Rosistilla ulvae: one gene and its partner. The protein of the gene in region 1 binds, or shares a complex with, the protein of each later gene. Links are inferred from orthologs where the notes say so. Each region holds a gene or a part of one and is shown on either strand. Other genes may lie near its edges. The genes, in order: EC9_RS19985 and lpdA.

What was found.
Region 2: the proteins of EC9_RS19985 (region 1) and lpdA are in contact, whole or in part, in a crystal structure (PDB 1EBD), measured with the Geobacillus stearothermophilus proteins. The link is inferred for Rosistilla ulvae from one-to-one orthologs. Residues at the interface, in WP_033016211.1 of Geobacillus stearothermophilus: Ile130, Ala131, Met132, Pro133, Arg136, Arg140, Glu141, Asn155, Arg157; in WP_049624544.1 of Geobacillus stearothermophilus: Pro340, Ser341, Asp344, Tyr345, Arg403, Asp406, Val408, Glu431, Ala432, Gly433, Asp438.

The regions. Positions count from the first base shown.
Region 1 is NZ_CP036261.1:5,647,258-5,650,414, forward strand. Bases 18-2,854 are described here. They hold EC9_RS19985 (2-oxo acid dehydrogenase subunit E2), read right to left. Parts: upstream 2,217-2,854; coding sequence 819-2,216; downstream 18-818. Other genes in these bases: EC9_RS19980 (glycosyltransferase family 4 protein), read right to left, coding at 18-764; aceE (pyruvate dehydrogenase (acetyl-transferring), homodimeric type), read right to left, coding at 2,332-2,854. In the rest of the region: more of EC9_RS19980, read right to left, coding at 1-17; more of aceE, read right to left, coding at 2,855-3,157.
Region 2 is NZ_CP036261.1:495,525-498,806, reverse strand. Bases 32-2,993 are described here. They hold lpdA (dihydrolipoyl dehydrogenase), read right to left. Parts: upstream 2,246-2,993; coding sequence 818-2,245; downstream 32-817. Other genes in these bases: rpsD (30S ribosomal protein S4), read right to left, coding at 2,299-2,907; EC9_RS01900 (nucleoside hydrolase), read left to right, coding at 32-682. In the rest of the region: more of EC9_RS01900, read left to right, coding at 1-31. UniProt on the Escherichia coli protein: Lipoamide dehydrogenase is a component of the glycine cleavage system as well as of the alpha-ketoacid dehydrogenase complexes.

The DNA of each region.
Region 1 (3,157 bases):
AGGTATCCGATCCGCAACGGAGACGCCGGATCCGCGATCGAGTCCTGTGGCGATTCGGCTGCATCAGACAAGAAGCCGGTCGTATCGATACCCAGCGGAATCACATGCATCTTCTCTGCGGGAAGCCCCAGCATCGCCGCCATCTTCTCGCCATAAAAGCGGCTGTTGACGATAAAGCCATCGACGTCCGCGGCCAGGGCTCGCATCCGATCGATCGCCATCGCGCGATACTTGGCTGGCAGGAAGTCGAGGAAGATATCGTCCCCCTGCAACGTGACAACAATCGGCACGCCGAGCCGCCGTTTGAGTTCGGTCACACAGCCGCCGATCAAGAAATTACTGAGCACGATCGCATCGGGCGCAGCATGCGTTTGCAACCAACGACACAACCGATCGACCTCGGTTCGCTGCCGTCCCTGCATCCCCTGCAGCATCGAAACCGTCAGCGCACCCAACAGATGAGGACTCGTCGATCCGGTCTTTCGAGTTGCCAACCGCAGCAGTCCGGGGCGGTCCAACCAGGCAGTCAGCCGATGGGGCAAGCGGCCCCAGAGTGGAAGCTTCTGCTCCAGGAAGATATTGATTCCGCCAAAGAAGACGACATCGTCGCTGATGTCTTTTTCATCGGTACGGATCGGCGTGTAGGTCGGCACCAAAAGACAGTCCGCGCCGCGAGCGATCATCGCCCGGGCGAGAGTGTTGTCGTGCATGCAGCTGCCGCAGTACATGCCTGCGGCACCGGCCGTCAAATATGCGATTCGCATGGCGTCTGTTGCGTCCCAAAGAACGGTGAATCAACGCCGCGGAAAACCGGCTGGCTACAGCGCCAACAGCAGGCGGCTTGGCGCTTCGAGGTAACCGATCACGTCGTTCAGGAAACGCGCTGCGGTGCCACCATCGACCAAACGGTGATCGTAACTGAGGCTCAACGGCATCATCAGCCGCGGCTTGATCGAATCATCGGGCATCACGCATGGCAATTTGCGGCTGCGTCCAACCAACAGAATCGCAACTTCGGGAATGTTGACGATCGGCGTGCTGTATTGACCGCCGATCGCACCGAGGTTGCTGATCGTGAAGGTGCCGCCGCGAAGATCGCTAACGGCAAACTGCCCGCTACGCACCTTGGCCGCCATCTCGGCAAGCGAGCGGGCGATATCGGGGATTCCCATCCGGTCGGCGTTTTTCATCACGGGGACAACCAAACCACGCTCGGTGTCGACAGCGATTCCGATGTTGACGTAATCCTTGTAGATCAGTTGGCCGTTGGCTTCATCGATGACCGCGTTGACTTCCGGATTGTGCTTGAGCGCCGTCGCGATCGCTTTGATCAAGAACGGCATCGTCGTCAGCTTCAACCCTTGCGCGGCATAGTCGTCTTTGCTCGATTGGCGCAGGTGTTCCAGATCGCTGATGTCGGCGTCGTCGAAGTTGGTCACGCGAGGAACCGTCGACCAACTCTCGTGCATCTGCGACGCGATCGTCTTGCGGATCTTGCTCATTCGCTCGACGCGAATCGGGCCGTATTCATCCTGCTCAGCCGAAGCGTCGACAGGTGCCGCAGCGGTTTTGCTGGGTGCGGCCGCGGTTCCAGTCGCCGCGCCACCGCGGGATTGGTTCGCCGAGCGGACGATCGCCAAAACGTCTTCACGCGTGATCCGGCCGCCTTCGCCCGTACCTTGAACGCCCTGCAGATCGACACCCACTTCGCGAGCGAAGCGGCGGACAGCAGGCCCTGCGGCGACGACCGCGTCGCTGCTGGCAGGCGCTGGTGCGGCGGGGGCTTCAGGAGCGGGAGCCGCCGGTGCAGGCTTGGGAGTTTCCACAGCAGCGGGTGCTGTTGCGGCAGGTGCTGGTTTCTCGGGAGCCGCTGCAGGAGCAGGCTTTTCAGGCGCTTTCGCCTCGGGTTCGGGAGCCTTTGCGGGCGCTTCGGCTGCGGGTTCCGCGGGCGCACTCGCGGCGGGTGCTTCCGCAGCCGCGGCGGCTTCGATTTCCAGGATCACTCCGCCGACGGCGACTGTATCACCTTCGGCGACAAGGATCTTAGTGACCTTTCCGGCCGCGTTGCTGGAGACAGGAACTGTCGCCTTGTCGGTTTCCATTTCAACGACGTCTTGTCCAGCCGTGATGACGTCGCCGACGGATACAAAGATCTCCAGTACGTCGCCTGATTCGATGCCATCGCCGAGTTCAGGAAGTTTTACTTCGGTAGCCATAGAGTGTATCGGAGGTTCGATGAGGATGTGGTTGTTTTGTGATTGTCAGAAGTTCACGCGCGACATGCTTCGGTCGGATCCGCCCGCCATCTGCGGCGGGCGGTCCTCGCGAAAACTAAGCGAAATAAGGGTTCACTTTGTCGGCGTCGTAATCGAGGGCTTTGATCGCGTCGGCGACGTCTTGCGGCTTAACAACTCCCGCTTTCGACAGTCGGCTGAGCGCGGCGATCGCGATCGATTCGGCATCGACTTCGAAATGTCGACGAAGCGCTGGACGCGTCTCGCTGCGTCCCATGCCGTCGGTTCCCAGGACATAGTAGTCGCCTGGAATCCATGGTGTCAGTTGCTCGCCGAGTGCTTTAACGTAGTCGCTGGACGAGATGAACGGCCCCTCGACGCCTTCGAGCACTTCTTCGACGTAGCTCTTCCGCGGCGTCTCGGTTGGGTGCAACATGTTCCAACGCTGACACGCGTCGGCGTCGCGGCGGAGTTGCGTGTAACTGGTAACGCTCCACACGTCGCTGGCGATGTTGAACTTCTCGGCCAACAGTTTTTGAGCGTCGAGAGCACAGTTCAGGATGGCACCGCTGCCGAACAACTGGACGCGAGCCTTTGCGCCTTCGACTTCGTTGCTGCGGAACTTGTACATCCCCTTGATGATTCCCTCGGCACAACCTTCGGGCATCGAAGGGTGATCGTAGGCATCGTTTTCGGCGGTGATGTAGTAGATGCATTCTTCGCCATCCTGGAACATCCGCTTCAGACCTTCCTGGATGATCACGATCACTTCGTAGGCGAACGCGGGGTCATAAGACCGCACGGTCGGGAAGGCGATCGCGTTGAGCAGGCTGTGACCGTCCTGGTGCTGCAGGCCTTCGCCGTTGAGCGAAGTTCGGCCCGCGGTACCACCGACCAAGAAGCCCTTGGCTCGCATGTCGGCC
Region 2 (3,282 bases), 5.2 Mb from region 1 along the record:
GGCCGGCTGCAATTACGAGCCGAGCGATCGCCAGCATCGGCATCTGAGCGAAAAAATTATCTCCGAATTGCTGCGACAGCACCCCAACCAAGTCTCGCTGATCTGCTTGGGCCCGTTGACCAATGTCGCCCGCGCGTTCCAGCGCGAACCGGGGCTCGAATCGCTGGTCGACCGGTTGGTGATCAGCGGTGGAGCTGTCGCCTGCCCGGGCAATATTTCGCCCGTTGCCGAGATGAATATGTACTTCGATCCGACCGCTGCTCGCAGCGTGATCGAATCGGCGACAACCAAAAGCCTGGTCCCACTGGACGTCACCGATCAAGTCGAGTTCTCGATCGAGCTGATCGAAAACCTGCCGTCGAAGCAGACGCGAGCTGGCCAGTTGCTGCATAAACTGTTGCTGTTTGCCTTCCGCAGCTATGTTCAGAATCTGGGCCGCGAAACGATTTCGCTGTACGACCCCGTGGCGCTGCTGGGCTTCCTGGAGCCCGAGCTGTTCACTTGGGAAGACATGGCGATCGACATCGAGACTCGCGGCGAACTGACTCGCGGCCAGACGGTTTGCGACGCCCGGCGGCATCGCGAATGGTCGCTCAACGCCGAAGTCGCCCGCTCGATCGACGCAACCGCTGCTGTTAATCAGATCGTCCGCGGCCTGCGGTTCGCTGGGCAGTGCACGTAAAGCGGATCGGTGACGTTTTCGGCTGAAGCCTCTACACCAACGATCGTTTGTTGTCGGCTGAAGCCTCGACTCCAACCGTCGTGCGTTTTCGGCTGAAGCCTCGACTCCAGCAGTCTCGCGCCGATCTGGCGGAAGCTATTTCTTCTTCGGCTTGTAGATCTCGGTCGCCGTGCCGAAGTGGACTTCGCCCGCGTTCATCAGCGTTTCGCTGAGCGTTGGGTGCGGGTGGATGCTGTCGGTGATGTCGTGGACTTCGCAGCCCATCTCGATCGCCAGGACGGCTTCGGCGATCAATTCGCCAGCTCCGGCACCCACGATTCCACAGCCGACAACGCGATGGGTTTCAGGGTCGACGAGCCACTTGGTCGAACCTTCAGTCCGGCCGATCGCTTGAGCGCGACCGCTGGCAGCCCAGGGGTAGACTTCGACATCGACCTTGCGGCCGGCAGCTTTGGCTTCGCCTTCGGTCAGGCCAGCCCAAGCGATTTCGGGATCGGTGAAGACCACTGCGGGAATCGCCACTTTGTCGAAGGCGGAGTTCTTGCCAAGCACGACTTCGGCCGCGACGCGACCTTCGTGATTGGCTTTGTGCGCGAGCATCGGTTCGCCAGCGACGTCGCCGATCGCCAGGATGTGCGGGTCGGCGGTTCGCTGTTGCGAATCGCACTCCACAAAGCCCTTGGCATTGACGACAACTTGGGTGTTCTCCAGTCCAAAACCCTTGCTGACGGGGCGGCGGCCGATCGAAACCAACACGCGGTCGTAGACTTCGTTGCCAAACTTGCTTGGCCCTTCGAAGGTCACGTGAACGCCGTCTTTCTCTTCGGCGAGCGAGCCGACTTTGGTGTTCAGGAACAACCGGCCGTCGACTAGTTTTTCGATCCGCTTTTGCAGCGGCTTGACCAGGTCGCGGTCGGCGCCGGGCAGTAGGCCGTCCATCAATTCGACGATCGAAACCTTGCTGCCCAGTTGAGCGTAGACGCTGCCAAGCTCCAGGCCGATGTATCCACCGCCGACAACCAGCATCGTTTCGGGAACGTCTTTCAGTTCCAACGCGCCGGTGCTGTCCATCACGCGATCGCTGCCGATATCAAACGCCGGCGGAACAAACGGAACGCTGCCGGTCGCGAGGATGCAATGATCGAAAGTGATCTTTCCACCTTCGGGGATCGACGCGTGGTCCCCTTCCAACTTCAGGGTGGTGCTGTTCTCAAAGACGCCCTTGGCGTGGATGACTTTGACGCCGCGGCGTTTGGCCAAAGCCTGAAGACCGCCGGTCAGGTTCGAGATCACAGTTTCTTTGCGGCCGCGAACCTTATCGATATCGATCGACGGGGCGCCAGGATAGCTGACGCCCCAGTCTTCATTGAGTTCCTGAACTTCGCTAATCACCCGAGCCACATGCAACAAAGCCTTGCTGGGGATGCAACCCCGTAGCAAGCACGTTCCGCCGAGCCGCGAATCGGCTTCGACAATCGTGACTTCGAGACCTTCGTCGGCGGCCAGAAATGCGGCCGCGTAGCCGCCTGGACCCCCGCCCAATACAACGAGCGATGAATGCATGATGTTTGTTCAGGATAGCGAGTTGAGGAACCTGCAAGAGTCGCAGCAGAAACCTAGCGAGACAGGAATTCGACCACGGAGTTAGCATCTACCGGCAGGCTGATGTCGCTAGGGCCGGGCAGGCCTTGGACGGTTGCCTTCAGGTTTTCGCTGTCGAATGCCACCCAATCGAGGGCGTCGGGCGAAGCGTTGGCGATCACGCCGCGGTACAGGTTCTTCAGACCTTCGCGGTCGCGAACTTCGACCTCGTCGCCTGGACGCAGCAGGTAGTTTGGCTTGGTGACTTTGACGCCATTAACCAAGAAGTGGCCGTGGGCAACGCCTTGCCGAGCTTGAGGACGGGTTTTGGTGAACCCGCAGCGGCGGACGATGTTGTCCAGACGGCGTTCGCACATCAGCAACAACAATTCACCCGTGTTTCCTTGCTTGCTGCTGACCGCATCAAAGTAGCGGCGCAGTTGTCGTTCGCCCAAGCCGTAATAGTGCTTGATCTTTTGCTTCTCCATCAACGCCAGACCGTAGTTACTGGGGCGACGGCCGCGGGTGTGCATACCTGGAGGGGTATTGCGGCGTTCCATCGCGCGGGCAGCACCGGCGGTTTCATAGATCATGGCGCCTAGACGGCGATTAATACGTGCTTTGGGTCCGGTATATCGGGCCATCGACAATGCTCCTAAGGGAGTGCAAGAAAGGGGTGTAAGTCGTTACCTCGCGTAGATTTACGCAATGGCACGATCCCAGCGACAGGGCCACAATTTGGTCCTGGAGGGTCGCGCCTGATTTCTTTTGAAGTCCAGGATTGTCACTGGAAACCTTGCTTTTTGCAAGGGCGAAGCTGGCGAATCACTAGCGAATGGCAACATTCGCCAAGATTCGCACGATAGGATTGCTCAGTCGACATTGACGTAGACAAACTTGCGGTTCTAGTATCCGGACCCAATTAGAGGAGTTTGGTCGATTTTGCGGATTAGTCTGGATTCGACGGGACCCGCTGGCCGAAACCCTTCTGATAGGAACGTTGCGATGCCCCGACGCTT